Regions from separate parts of the Marivita sp. S0852 genome, predicted to be linked through region 1. Evidence: riboswitches for the same ligand, from Rfam matches in the RefSeq annotation. Region 1 holds a riboswitch; each other region holds the start of a gene.
The links. A riboswitch is a leader RNA that binds a small molecule or an ion and turns the genes downstream of it on or off. The one in region 1 is predicted to bind cobalamin.
Positions count from the first base shown of each region.

Region 1 (3,389 bases):
CCATAGCTGTGGTCAATGCCCAGATCGAAACTGCGGCTGGTTTCAGGATCAAGAACGCCCGATCCTGCGAAGGGACCGAACCGTTCATAAAGCGACGGCGCGCGGTATCCCGTGCCCAGAGACGCGCGAAGGCTTGTCGTATCGGTCAGAGCATAGGACAGTGCCGCGCGACCTGACACCTGGCCGTCGAAGTCAGAATAATCATCGTATCGCAGGGTCAGCGAGATTTCCAATTGATCATTGGGCGTGGCCTTGATTTCGCCGAAAACAGCGGCATTGGACGCGTCATACTTATTGCCGTCCAGCGACGCGCGCTCTTCGGTCCAGTCGGCACCAAACGCCAAGCCGACGGTCGGTGAAATTTCGCCCTGCGCAAGATAGGCAACGGTGTCACGTTGCCCATTGAAATCTTGCGTGAACCCGCCCGCATCAAAGCGATCAACCTCGTATGTGCTGAATGACAGCTCATGCGACCACGCTCCAAGCTGGTATTCGCCGAACAGACGTACACCTTTGCGCGTCTCGTCGAATTCGCCCGAGGCGTCCGTTGTCGAGCGATCAAATTCAGACGTGCTGTCAGACCAGATGCCCGACATTCCCAACCGGATCGTATCGCTGACCTGATAGGCTGCGAACAGGTTGACAGAGCTTTGTTCAAAGCCATCATTCTCGTCATTGGTATCCCGCGCCGAAAAGCCCTCGGATGTGACACGACCCAAGCTAAGCGCCAGTTCGGCACGTTCGTCCAGGTAGCCGAAACTCAGATTGGCGGCCCCTGTTTCAAAGCTGCCGAGCTCTAGCTTGGCGTTGCCCGAAAACCCGTCGACCAAGGGTCGCCAGCTTTGGACATCGACAACACCACCAATCGCGTCCGATCCGTAAATCGCGGATTGCGTGCCCTTGATTACTGCAATGCGATCCAGTGATCCGGTAAGAAGCGTTCCAAAATTAAAGGCTGTCTGGGTGCTTGACGGGTCTGTAACGTCGATGCCGTCGACCCGAACGCCAATATACGACCCGCCAAGTCCGCGAATGCGGACGGTGGCGCGGGTGCCCAAACCACCGTTCGATGTCACCGACACACCCGGCAATGCATCCAGCGCAGCGGACGCACCGATCCCTTTGATCGACAATTCGGGACCTTCGGCCACATCAATGGTCGCGCCGGTGGTCTCAAGGTTGGTCGGCAGAAGGCCCCCGTAGACAACGATCTCATCGAGTTCGACAACGGCACCACCTGTCTCCTGAGCCGCGGCCAAAGACGGGGCGACCATGATTGTGCATAGAAGAAGTTTGGATGTGAGGCGTGACATGACATGTCTCCCGGCTTTGTCTGGCGCACCGCGCCGGCTTAATAAATAATCTGGAATGCCTGAGCATCCGCAGACGGTGATAGACACCACTGCGGACGTGCCGCCGCCCCAACGCACCCCGCGTCCGGACTGGGTGTTGGCTTACGGCAGGTCTCCTGACTTGCGGGTCTGTGCTCTGCTGGCCTTCCCAGTTCCGTTCACCGGACCCAGTGGCACTTTCAGCGTCGCTCGCCGCTCACAGTTGCGGGGGCAGTCGCGGATTTTTCGAAAGAAGCACCGCGTTCCCTTTTCACCAACCGTCTTGCAACGATCGGACCGTAAACATGTCCATCTGCACCCTGACGGTCTGGTGCGTCAAGTCTGGTTTACGCGGCATATTGGATAAGCTGATCGACCCCGGCTGCGAGACCGGATCACATGTCGCAATCTGCGCCATAGGTGCATCGGCGGAAAAAGGTTTTTTCAGTCGAGTGTTTTTGTAAGGATTGCATTTCTGATTAAAATAGTCGACAACTATCGCCATGAGAGAATCCCAGCCACCTGTCTGATGCAGGGCAGCCCGGACACAAACGAGGATGCATGCAATGGTTCGGTTGTTGAATTTGTTATTTCCAAAACACGAACAAGACGCGCAGTGTTGGCGAGACGCTCTGTATGGTTGCCTGTCACAAGATGGCGGGTGCGAATGCAGCTTTGAGACGCTGTCAGACGTTATGCGAGGTCGGACATGAACGCCATGAGCGACAAGCTAAGTGCTGCCACCACAACGAACTCTGACTGCGAGATTCAGGTTCATGACGCACGCGCCTTGATCCCTGACGGGGTGCAGGCAAAAATCGTGCTCGACGCGCAGGTTTACACGCTTCGGATCACCCGCGCCGGCAAGTTAATTCTGACGAAATGAAAATGGAGCGCGACATTCGCGGCGCCGCCGCCGTGGGGCAGCTGACCGAAGTCACAGCCTGGGAGGCCGAGTTGATCCTCAACCTCCGCCTTTGGCAGGATGGCCCGAATGGACAAACTCTGGTCTGGAACAGCTATGCCACGGCTTTTGGACAAAAGGACGGACGGGCCGAACTTTTGCGGTTTGAACGGCTGATTGCGATGATCGACACCCATATGGTGCGGCCCATGGTCCGGCACGGCGTTGCATGTCGGTGCATCGGATCGGACGAAGCGGTCTTTGCCAACATGGTGCGCTTTGCCAGTGACGGCGATCTGCACGAGGCATCACTGATTGCAACACTTTTGGTTTGGCCCGCATTTGCAGAGCACCTGGCATTGCTATCCGCAGAGGTAGGAACCGGCACGCGCGAGCTGGTCCGAGGGCACAATCCGGCACGCGACGGGTTGACCAATTCACAGATCACCAGACACTGATGACACATATAAAGTATCTCTTCATACCCAGCCAAAACAGGACAGGCGTCGCCTGCTATTTGCGAGGATCATATGGCCAAAATTCCCAGCCCCTGCATTGACGTTTGCAAATTCAAACGCGCCGGGCACTGTATCGGATGTTCGATGACAAAGGCGCAGAAGTCACTGTTCAAGGATCTAAAAAAAGACAAACACCGTTTGGCTTTTGTAGAAATGTTGCAACGGCAGCAGGACGCATTGGGCAAGTACAGCCACTGGAAACTAGCCTATGCGAAAAAGCTGAAAAAGAAGAAGATCAAGCTGGTCTGGGATACTGACAAAGCGGCCTGACGCCAGAACGAAAAAAGCGGCACCCCCATGGCACCGCCTCTAACGTGCACTTGCGTTGCGATCAGCGCAGATGCGCGCGCAGGAACCAGGCAAATTTCTCGTGCTCTTGCCCGCGAGCAATACATAGGTCTTCGGTGAGTGTGTCACCGTTCTCTGCCGCCAGTTCGCCTGCGCCGGCCAAAGTTGCCGCAAGCGTTTCCTGTGCTTCCATGAGGGTCTTGATCATTTCTTCGGCGGATGCATGACCTTCGCGCTCCGACACTTTGGACCGCTTCAGCATCCCGGCAAGCGTGCCTTCCGCGTGCGCATCAAGCGCTTTTACGCGTTCCGCCAGATCATCCTGAGCGACAAAGTGATCTTCGTAGA
Region 1 covers NZ_JBIQWA010000005.1:450,117-453,505, forward strand. The annotation lists gene ACG74X_RS14000 (TonB-dependent receptor plug domain-containing protein) at 1-1,313, opposite strand, end outside; cobalamin riboswitch at 1,441-1,648, opposite strand; gene ACG74X_RS14005 (hypothetical protein) at 1,637-1,795, shown strand; gene hemP (hemin uptake protein HemP) at 2,041-2,217, shown strand; gene ACG74X_RS14015 (hypothetical protein) at 2,220-2,693, shown strand; gene ACG74X_RS14020 (DUF1289 domain-containing protein) at 2,766-3,023, shown strand; gene ACG74X_RS14025 (Dps family protein) at 3,085-3,389, opposite strand, start outside.

Region 2 (3,389 bases), on a different contig from region 1:
ATGCGCGGCTTGCCGGCCCGGGCCGCCTCGGTCCCCAGCGCCTGAACCGGGCAACAGGTGCCCTCCTCGGGTGTCCATGACCCCACCGGCGGCAGGGACACGGTGCTTTGCACCGGACCCGCCTCCAGCCCCGCCGCCTGCGCCATATGCGCCAGCACGGCCTGCGCGGCGACCGTCCCGCCCGTGTCACACAGCCGCGCCAGCCGCGTTAACACAGGTTTGGTCACAGTCGAGATTTCGTCCAGACGGCGGTCTTCGCGCCCGTCAGCGGGCAGCACGGCCAGCGCGATGTGTTTCTGCTGCGCCAGCGCCCGGATCTGTTGCAATCCGTAGGGCCAATACGGCACGCCACCGATCAGACGGACAAGTATGGCTTTGGCACCGCTAAGCGTTTGGTCGATATAGGTATCGACCGACAATGGATGTTTAAGCGCCACGATATTGGCCAGCCTGAGCGACGGCAAACGGCCCTCTGGCCCACCGCCGCGATGCCAGGCCTCCGCGAATGCGCCTAGATCGGAATCCGACAGCGACAACACCACCAGATCCGCAGGCTCTTGCCCCACGTCAAAGGGTGTCTCGCTCTCTTCCAGACCGTGACTTTCGCGAAAGACCACATGCATGGCGGCTACTCTGCAGCCCTGGCAGGGACTGACCGCAGCGCTGTATGGATCACATCCGCGTTGATATCCTCATGTTCGGCAATCACCACCAGCCGTCCCTCGCGGGCCTCGTCAGGGTGCCAGGCGCGGTCAAACTGATGCCGGACACGGGCACCTACGGCTTGTACCAAAAGGCGCATCGGCTTGCCTGCGACAGCGGCATAGCCCTTGATCCGCAGAATGTTGTGATCCCGCGCCAGCCCTTCGATGGACGCAACAAGATCGGCGGGATCGTCCAGTTCCGGGATCGTGACGACAATGCTCTCAAAATCGTCATGTTCATGATCATCAGCCCCGTCATGATGCGACGGGCGCGCGTCCAGATCATCTTCTGCTGCGGCCTCCAACCCCAAAATGATACGCGGATCAACCACCCCTTCCGCCACTTCGACCACAGGCACGGTGCGCACGGATTCTGCCGCGATGATCTCTTTTGCACGGGCAACGCCGACAGGCCCGGCCAGATCGGGCTTGGTCAGCAGGATGATATCGGCGCAAGAGATTTGATCGCCGAACACCTCGGACAAAGGCGTTTCGTGGTCGATGCTGTCATCAGCCAGCCTTTGCGCATCCACGCGGGCCACATCCGTGGCAAAGCGCCCTGCCCCGACGGCTTCGGCATCGGCCAGCGCGATGACGCCATCAACAGTGATCTTTGAGCGGATGTCGGGCCAGTCGAACGCCTTGAGCAGCGGCTTGGGCAAGGCCAGACCAGAGGTCTCGATCAGGATATGATCCGGGCGCGGATCAAGCGCCATCAGCGCCTCGATCGTGGGGATGAAATCATCGGCGACGGTGCAGCAAATGCAGCCATTGGCCAGTTCCATGATGTTTTCCGCCGGACAATCGGGGATGGCACAGGATTTCAGGATATCACCGTCGACCCCCACATCGCCGAATTCATTGACAATCACCGCCAGACGCTTGCCGCCGGGATTTTGCATCAGCTGACGGACCAGCGTGGTTTTGCCGGAACCCAGAAATCCGGTGATGACGGTGACGGGAAGTTTCGCAAGGTCTGACATGTTAGTTCTCCAGTGGGGGAAGACGGGCGACACAGTTACGCTTGAAATGCTCGGGACGTTCGCGCCACGGGATCAGGCCATCCGCGGTGGCGTGATAGCGGAGGGCACCGTCCAGGATCATCTCCGGATCGTTGAGTTCATCGCAATTTGCGAACACATAGGTCCAACGCGCGCCACCCCGCAGCGCGATTGTGCACCCATGGTCGCAGTTTTGCAGACATTCGACGGGCGTTACGCGTATCGCGTGAGGCACCGGCAAACGGCGCATTGCGTCGAACAACACCTGCCCTGGCCAGCGGTCATCGCCGGGATCGTCCCGGCCGCGACGGCACTTGGTGCAAATCAGCAATTCAGTTGGATTTTCTGGCAGTTCTGCCGTGTTTGTCATGGCTCTCGGTCCCATATCGCATGGAACGCGGGAACGGATGGCGAGGATACTCCGGCTGCCGGAATCGCCCCGACACCAGAACACCCCGTCCGGTTTCGTCGTCTTGTGCTGGCAGGTCTCCCGGCTTGCGGATTCAGGGCTCTTGGCCCTACGGTCGATCTGCCTTCCCGGCGGCTGCCAGTGGCGGTGATCGACCTTTCCGGTCACGGTCGCGGGGGCGGCTGTTTTGACCGCGATAGATTGCGGCTCAACATTCCCTTTTCACCTGCAGCTGCAGGCACCAACACAGAAGCAGCATTTGCCGAATCCATTGCCACTGTCAAGAACAAGAACAGGCGCGACATGCGCTAGGCGGGTGCGGTCACCGGGTCGGGCCAGCGCAAGCTGGCGATCAGAACCACGGCGGCCATGATTGAGGCCGTCCAACCCGGCAGCAGGGCAAGCACAGCAATCGTGATCCACACTAGGGCCGAGCCCTTCCGAACCATCCGCACGCGTTGATTGGCCGACAGTGCCGCCACCGCGATCACAAACACGATGCCCGAAAACGCGGCATGTGCGATCTCTGCCGTCCCGCCTTGCAACAGCAAACCGGGATAGGCGATGAACAGCATGGGCAGGGCGTAACCGACCCCTCCCAGGCGCAGCGTGTCGCGCGCAACGCGGGTCCACGGAGCCTGGGCGATGGTCGACGACACAAAGACCGCGACACAGACCGGCGGCGTAATAACCGACAGCGCGGCGTAGTAGAGCACAAACAGATGCACCATCACGGGGTCCAGCCCCTGCTGGATCAAGACGGGCGCAAATACAGCAGCGACCAGCACATAGGCAGCCGAGGTCGGCAACCCCATCCCCGCGATCAGACAAACCACCGCCATGATACTGGCGATGGCCCAGATGTTGCCACCGGCAACGCCGATGATCTGCGATGTTACGGCGATGCCGACACCTGTCAGATTGACCATCGCAACAAAAACCTGCGCCGCGACCAGCAGGATACCAACGATAACAACCCCTTTGCCCCCGTCCCGAAACGCGCGCAGCAAGGTGGCCGCGATTTCCGACAAGGTGCCACCCCCGGCCAAGGTGCCGATGCTATAGGCGACGATGATGCCGATCATTCCGAAACAGGCGGTCAACTGGATCGAATTTCCGTTCCAGATGCCCCAGGCCAGCCCCGCGATTCCCGCAAGGATCGGCGCAAGGCGTTGCCAGTTCAACGCAGCCTTCCAGTCCGGCAGATCGGAGGCGTCCACTTGCCCCAGATTGGTGCGTTTGGCGATCAGATGGATCGTGGTGAAGACACCCAAA
Region 2 covers NZ_JBIQWA010000006.1:147,825-151,213, reverse strand. The annotation lists gene cobN (cobaltochelatase subunit CobN) at 1-623, opposite strand, end outside; gene cobW (cobalamin biosynthesis protein CobW) at 629-1,687, opposite strand; gene ACG74X_RS14850 (DUF1636 family protein) at 1,689-2,075, opposite strand; cobalamin riboswitch at 2,168-2,375, opposite strand; gene ACG74X_RS14845 (TRAP transporter permease) at 2,423-3,389, opposite strand, start outside.
Region 2: it holds a riboswitch for cobalamin, as region 1 does, so the genes downstream of both, ACG74X_RS14850 (DUF1636 family protein) here and ACG74X_RS14000 (TonB-dependent receptor plug domain-containing protein) in region 1, are expected to answer to the same signal.

Region 3 (3,389 bases), on a different contig from region 1:
TTTGGTCTCATTATTGGCGAGTTCCGACACGCTGCGTGGGTACGGCATTATTTTCGCGTAATCAGGGTTATGTAATATGGATGCACAGCAGATGACTGACAGAGGGATCATCCTCCGCAGCCTGTCACGATCTGCGCATCAGATATGTGTCCATGATCCAACCATGTTCGGCACGCGCAGCAGAACGGAGTGCTGGAATCTGCTCGGCGGCGTCTGTCAAGGCACCGTGCCACAACACCTGTTGCGGCATGCCCAGAAAGGCTCCCCACCAGATGGTGATATACGTCGGGTCCAGTTGACGAAAGCTGCAATCCGCATCGAGCAGGACAACCACCGTCTCCGCCTCGGCGGGCCAACCGTGATCGCGCAGGCGTCGACCCGTGGTCACATGAACAGGTCCATTCACCGTGTTCAGCGGGATCGCATGGGCCGCCGTCAACGCCTGAATCGCCGTTATTCCCGGCACAACCCGCATCTGTGGCGGCGGCGACAGGCGCGCGGCGATGCGCAGGGTGCTGTCGTAAAGCGCCGGATCTCCCCATACCAAAAGCGCAACTGGCCCCGTGACACCAGCCGCTCCCAGGGCCGCCTGCCAGCGTTCGGCAATACGGTCATGCCATGCGGCAACCCGGTCTTGATAGGGCAAATTCGGATCGCGGACCGGATATTGAAAGGGAATGATCCGCGCTTTTGTGCCGCTGGCTGCGATAATGCCAAGCCGCAGCTGTGCCAAATCATCTTTATCCGTGCCTTTGTGCGGCACAAGGACGATTGCGGCATCACGAAGCGCCTGCATGCCCGCGCCTGTCACATGGTCAGGGTTGCCAGTGCCGATCCCGATCAGCCAGAGATGTTCGATGGTCATTACAAGCGGACGGATCCGGGCCGACAGGCGGCCCAGATCCCATCGCTTAGGCAGCGTTGTTGTATAAGCGGTGCGTGAACAGGCCGCGAACACCACCGCCCCGCAGCGCCTTGGCCCCGGCCAGAACCGCAAGATCGGCGATCGGTTCGATCACCACGACCAGCATATAGGCCAATCCAAAGGTCCAGACGGCGTTAAGGTTGTCCGCCCCGAACCCCTGACCGTAAAACGCCCAGAACGCCACCCAGGCGACGACACCGCCCTGATAGGCGACTGACATTTTGAACACATCTGCATAAGCCAGATCGACATAGGCGCGATCCCGCGGGATGATCCTGTGAGCCAGCGCATCAATGGCGAAAAGCGGCACCAATAACGTGGTGACGTTGACGAAATACATCGGCAGGTCTGTCGGAGCAAAGAACATGCCCTGCACCAAAAGCCCCAATGCCAGACCCACAGCCGAAGGTGCCGCCCCCAGCAGCAGGAACAGCGTTGTGCCAAGAATGAAATGCACCTCGGACACACCAACCGCGAAATGGGGCAACAGTTCGAAAAACACGAAAACGCCGATTGTGGCCAATACTGTCCGCGTGGCGAAAGATGCGATAGTATGGCTGGATAGATCGTTGGCGATCAGTTTGAAAGAATACCCTGCAGCTGCAGCCGCAGTGCCATAGGCAAATACCATTTTGGCGCCGTCAACGACGCCGGGTTCAATATGCATGAGACACGTCCCTTGTTAAGTCGCCCCTCCGGCGACGGGTGATTTGATGAAGGCAAACGCCTTCGGTTTCACGGCAGGTCTCCTGACTTGCGGGTCAATGCGCGCGGGCCCTTCCCAGCCATTCGGCCAGTGGTTTTGCCATTGCGCTCACCGCTTACAGTTGCGGGGGCAGTCCGGGTCTTTCACCCGATTCCCTTTTAGCCACATGCGTGGCACCGTGTTTTCACGTTACGTCAAACCGCTCTGTCTCGCAAAGGATATTTCCCGTATCAAAGCTGTGACAGCGCAGGGCGCGATCTGAGGCTCGATCAAAATTGGTCATGGTTTTTCTTGCGTGATCAGATGAAAGAAAGTGCCCGACACACGCCCGCGATGCGACCCGGTTTCCGCCACCGGATTGCCATCGGCATCGGCCACCTGCGCCAATGGGGCGTCTGGCTGATCAAGGATTGTGGAATAGTGGTATTCATGGCCGCGCAGCAGCACACCCGGATCGAAGCCCGGCAAGCGGGCCAGCAACCGGGCCTGCCGATAGCCCAGATGGAATTTCCGTTTTTCATAGCTGGTGACCAGACCAAGAAGTCCGGCCATCTTGTGACAGCGGCCCTCCTTGTCGACCAAGGCAGCGCCCAGGGCCATATAGCCGCCGCATTCACCATGCACCGGTCGGGTTTCGGCATGGGCTTTCAGTCCGGCGCGAAATATGTCGGCCGCTGCCAGCCGACCGGCGTGCAATTCCGGATAGCCTCCGGGAAGCCAGACCAGATCAGCACGGGCATCCGGCGCTTCATTCGCAAGGGGCGAAAACGGCAAAACCTCGGCCCCGGCAGCGCGCCAGCCTTTGATGAGATGTGGATAGGTGAACGAAAACGCAGCATCCTGCGCCAAAGCGATCCGCTGTGCCGGCGGGCGGGGCATGGTGCCCCCTGTCTGCAATGACCTGCCACATGCCGCAGCCCGGAGTGCAGCGATATCAACATGCTCGCGCAGAAACGCCGCATAGCCCGCGATAGCGGCGTCCAAGTCCGGATGCTCGACCGCCTGGATCAGGCCAAGATGCCGCTCCGGCAAAGTCAGATCCCCGCGGCGTGGCAACGCGCCCAGCACGGTCAGCCCCGCTTGCTCCATCCCCATCCGCGTCAGCCGTTCATGGCGTGGCGATGCAACGCGATTCAGGATCACACCGGCAAAAGGCAAATCGGGCGCATACATGCGAAAGCCCAACGCCGCCGCAGCAGCAGATTGCGCCTGCCCGCTGACATCCACCACCAGCACAACCGGCCACCCCATCCGCAAAGCTGTCTCGGCACTGGTACCAAACCCGGTCTGGCCGCGCGTGGCCACCCCGTCATAAAGCCCCATGGAACCTTCGGCGACGCAGATATCGGCCCCTTCCGCCTGCCCTGCAATCGCGGTCAGCAGTGCATCATCCATGGCCCATGAATCAAGGTTGAACGACGCACGCCCCGAGGCCGCGAGATGAAACGCCGGATCAATATAATCCGGGCCGGATTTGAACGGTTGGACGGTGATCCCCTGATCTGCCAAGGCCCGCAAAAGCCCCAGCATCACGGTCGTCTTGCCCGTCCCCGAAGATGGGGCCGAGATCATGATACCCGGTGCATCAAACATCGGTGTCGCTCCAACCGGCCCAAGGGCTGTGGGCGCTTTGCGGCCGGTAGCGGCGGTCGTAATCCTTGGCATACAGACAGCTGTCGTCAAAACCTTCGCCGCCCAGGGCAGGCCCGACAAGGATCAGCGCAGTGCGCGTAATGTCCGCATCCATCCGCCCGGCGA
Region 3 covers NZ_JBIQWA010000006.1:160,036-163,424, reverse strand. The annotation lists gene cobF (precorrin-6A synthase (deacetylating)) at 125-865, opposite strand; gene ACG74X_RS14910 (energy-coupling factor ABC transporter permease) at 912-1,592, opposite strand; cobalamin riboswitch at 1,647-1,827, opposite strand; gene ACG74X_RS14905 (cobyrinate a,c-diamide synthase) at 1,911-3,224, opposite strand; gene cobM (precorrin-4 C(11)-methyltransferase) at 3,217-3,389, opposite strand, start outside.
Region 3: it holds a riboswitch for cobalamin, as region 1 does, so the genes downstream of both, ACG74X_RS14910 (energy-coupling factor ABC transporter permease) here and ACG74X_RS14000 (TonB-dependent receptor plug domain-containing protein) in region 1, are expected to answer to the same signal.

Region 4 (3,389 bases), on a different contig from region 1:
AACGCGCCCACGCGCGGCTTTTCGGCCCGGACCCGTTTGGGCCGGACAGCATAGCCTGTGACACCTGCGATGCGGTGCTCTTGGCCCAGCAGATACAGGGTTTCGACGGTTTCCTCGGTCAGACAGACAATGCGGGTCGGGGCGGTCATGGCAGCACCCCCAGAGGTTCAATCAACAGCCCGTGGCGCGTGTGCACGATGTTTGCGTTCAGGCGAAACACCCGCGCCAGCATATCGCTGGTCAAGACGTCCTCGGGCGGGCCGTCTCCGGCAATGCGCCCGGCGTGGATCACAATGATGCGCGAACAATACCGCGCAGCCAACGACAGATCGTGCAGCGACGTGAACACGGTGCGGCCGTCTTTGGCGAGCGATTGAAACACCTCAAGCGTGGCGATTTGCGCGGCAGGATCAAGACCGGCAATCGGTTCGTCGGCAATCAGAAGCGGCGTTTCCTGCGCCAATGTGCGGGCAATCAGTACGCGTGCCTGCTCTCCACCGGACAGATGTGTGGCAATGCGCGAGCGAAAGCTGTCCAGCCCCATCCGCGTGAGTGCGGCGTTGACGCTGGCCTGATCGGTGGCCGACAGCGACGCGCCACGGGCCAGATAGGGCAGACGGCCCAGCGCAACCACCCGTTCCACGGTCATGGGCCAGGCAATCTCGCGCTTTTGCGGCAGCCAGGCGGCCTGTGCTGCGCGGTCTTTCGGGCGCAACTGTGCCAGGCTGCTTGTGCCTTCAAAGGGCAACAGCCCAAGCGCGCCGCGCAGCAAAGATGTTTTGCCCGCGCCGTTTGGACCTATCAGTCCCACACATTCCCCGGCCCGAAGGCGAAGCGAGGCCGCGTCAACAACCGGGCATTCGCCCCGGCGCACGGTCAACGCATCCAAAGCCAGAAGGGTCATGCGATTTCCCTTCGGGTTTTGTAAATCAGATGCAGAAACAGCGGCGCGCCGATCAGGGCCATCACAACCCCCAGTTTCAGGTCGCGTTCCGGCAGGATCAGCCGCACCGCAAGATCGGCGGCAAGCACCATCGCGGCCCCGCCAAGGGTAGAGGCCCAAAGCAATGTCGAGGGGCGACCCTGCGCCACCCGGCGCAGGATATGCGGCACGACCAGCCCGACAAACCCGACGGCACCGGCCACTGCTGTTGCAGCCCCCACTGCGGCCGCGGTGCCGAACAACAACCGAAGCCGCAGCGATGTCAGCGACACGCCAAGCGCTTCGGCCGCGTCTTCGCCCAATGTCAGCGCATCAAGGCCCCGCCCCAGCGTCGCCAGCGCCAGCCAGCCCAGTGCCATGATCGGCAGCGCCAGCCAGACATGGCTCATGGCGCGATCGGCCACACTGCCCATCATCCAGAACACGATCTCGGAGGCGGCATAGGGGTTGGGCGACAGGTTCAGCGCAAGCGATGTGAGTGCGGCCGCAAAGGCCGATACGGCGATGCCTGCCAGGATCAGCGTCAAGGACGACCCGCGCGGACCGGCCAGCAGCAGGATCATCCCCACAGCCACCGCCGCAAAGGTCAGCGCGGTCAAGGGCAGCGCCAGGGCAAAGGTCACCGCAAGACCGGTCTGAAGCGCGATCACCGCGCCAAGTGCCGCCGATCCGGAGACGCCGATCAGACCGGGTTCGGCCAGGGGATTGCGCAGAAAGCCTTGCATCGCCGCACCGGCCAGCCCCAGAGACGCGCCCACCATGGCGGCCAGAAGCGTGCGGGGCAGGCGGATGTCCTGCATGACCGTCACGATCAGCGGATCGCCGCTCCCGAAAAGCGCGGCAAGGCCCGTCCCCGCGGGGATGGCGGCATAGCCCACAAAAAGCGATATCAAGGACATCGCCGCAACAAGAGCCAGTAGCGCAACAAAGAGCTTCACTCTTCGACCTCCCGCGCGTGTTACATGTTCGGGGCCAAAGCCCCGAACGGCGACCGCCACCACACCGGAGAACCGTTACACCCTGCGCACCCCGCGCGGATGTAGGGTGATCGGCCACGGCAGGTCTCCTGACTTGCGGGTCATGGCGTGGATCGGGCCTTCCCGGGCGGTCCCAGTGGCATTGTCCGATCACGCTGTCCGCTTACAGTTGCGGGGGCAGTCGCGGGGTTGCACCGCGTTCCCTTTTCACCGGGTTTTGCCCGGACCGTGACAGCTCTGGCGTACTCTGCGGAACCGACCATTGCAAGCACCGGGGCCGCCCGGGGTGTGACGGGAGCGGCATGGGAAACGATGGGACAGATATGGGACGCGCTGGGCCAGGCGGGGGTGATTCCGCGAATCGACGCCGAATTTCCAGGTTTTTTGCGTGATCCGTTATGCTTTTTTCGTAAAATAGCTGCGATAAGACATAATGTTCCACTTTTGTTTTATATGCTTTCGGGAAATTATGGGTCTCGATGGTCAGAAAATGCCGGCACAATATCTTGTGGTTAATGATGAATTGCTCGGATCATTTGCTATTTTTAGCCCCTGATTGCCTACCAGATGCTGTGTTTGGGGTATGTGTAAAACAAAGGTTTGTGTTTTTTCCCATAAAAAACTGTTGCGACCCATGCTTTCCCATGGCATCCCTAATGCACAAGATGAGAGCAGGAACAGCAAACGAGGCGACAAAGACCTCAACGCGGTATCCAAACAATAAAAAAAGCAGGTTTCATACAGGCCCCCGCTTTCATCTAACACAGAGATCCGGCGCGCGGGCGAGCAGACATCCCCCCAGGTGGCGCGCGCAGTCGGACTTTCCCGGAGACGGGACACGGGCGGCGGGTTGATCAGTGGCAGCAGATCAACCCGCCGTTTCCGTTTCCGGACCCAAGGCGTGAAAGGACCAGTAGGGCAGTGACCCGCAAGCTAAGGTTCAGAGGCGAAAGTCATCACAAGGTTGATGGCAAGGGTCGGGTGTCTATCCCGGCCTCGTTTCGCCGTGTGCTGGAGGCGGGCGATCCGAACTACACCGAAGGTCTGAACCCCGAATTGGTCATTGTCTACGGCGACAAGCGGCGCAAATATCTTGAATGTTATACGGTCGAAGCCATCGAAGAGGTGGACGACAAGATCGAGGCGCTTCCCCGCGGATCGGTCGAGCGCCGGATGCTGCAACGCTTGTTCAACACCCAATCCCATGCAACCAGCGTGGATGACACCGGGCGTCTGGTTTTGCCGGCCAAGCTGCGCGAAAAGATCGGCCTGTCCTCTGAGGCGCTGTTCACCGGTGCCGGTGACACCTTCCAGATCTGGGAGCCCGAGACCTACGAATCCGAAGAGCTGGCGGCGACCGAAGAGTGGCTGGACGATCTGCCCGACAATGTTGACCCGCTGATCTTCCTTGATGGGCCATCAGGAGGCTAAAACATGTCTGCTGCCGCTGCCTCGCCGCCACATGATCC
Region 4 covers NZ_JBIQWA010000004.1:136,288-139,676, reverse strand. The annotation lists gene ACG74X_RS09750 (cobalamin-binding protein) at 1-149, opposite strand, end outside; gene ACG74X_RS09745 (ABC transporter ATP-binding protein) at 146-904, opposite strand; gene ACG74X_RS09740 (FecCD family ABC transporter permease) at 901-1,842, opposite strand; cobalamin riboswitch at 1,982-2,166, opposite strand; gene mraZ (division/cell wall cluster transcriptional repressor MraZ) at 2,842-3,351, shown strand; gene rsmH (16S rRNA (cytosine(1402)-N(4))-methyltransferase RsmH) at 3,355-3,389, shown strand, end outside.
Region 4: it holds a riboswitch for cobalamin, as region 1 does, so the genes downstream of both, ACG74X_RS09740 (FecCD family ABC transporter permease) here and ACG74X_RS14000 (TonB-dependent receptor plug domain-containing protein) in region 1, are expected to answer to the same signal.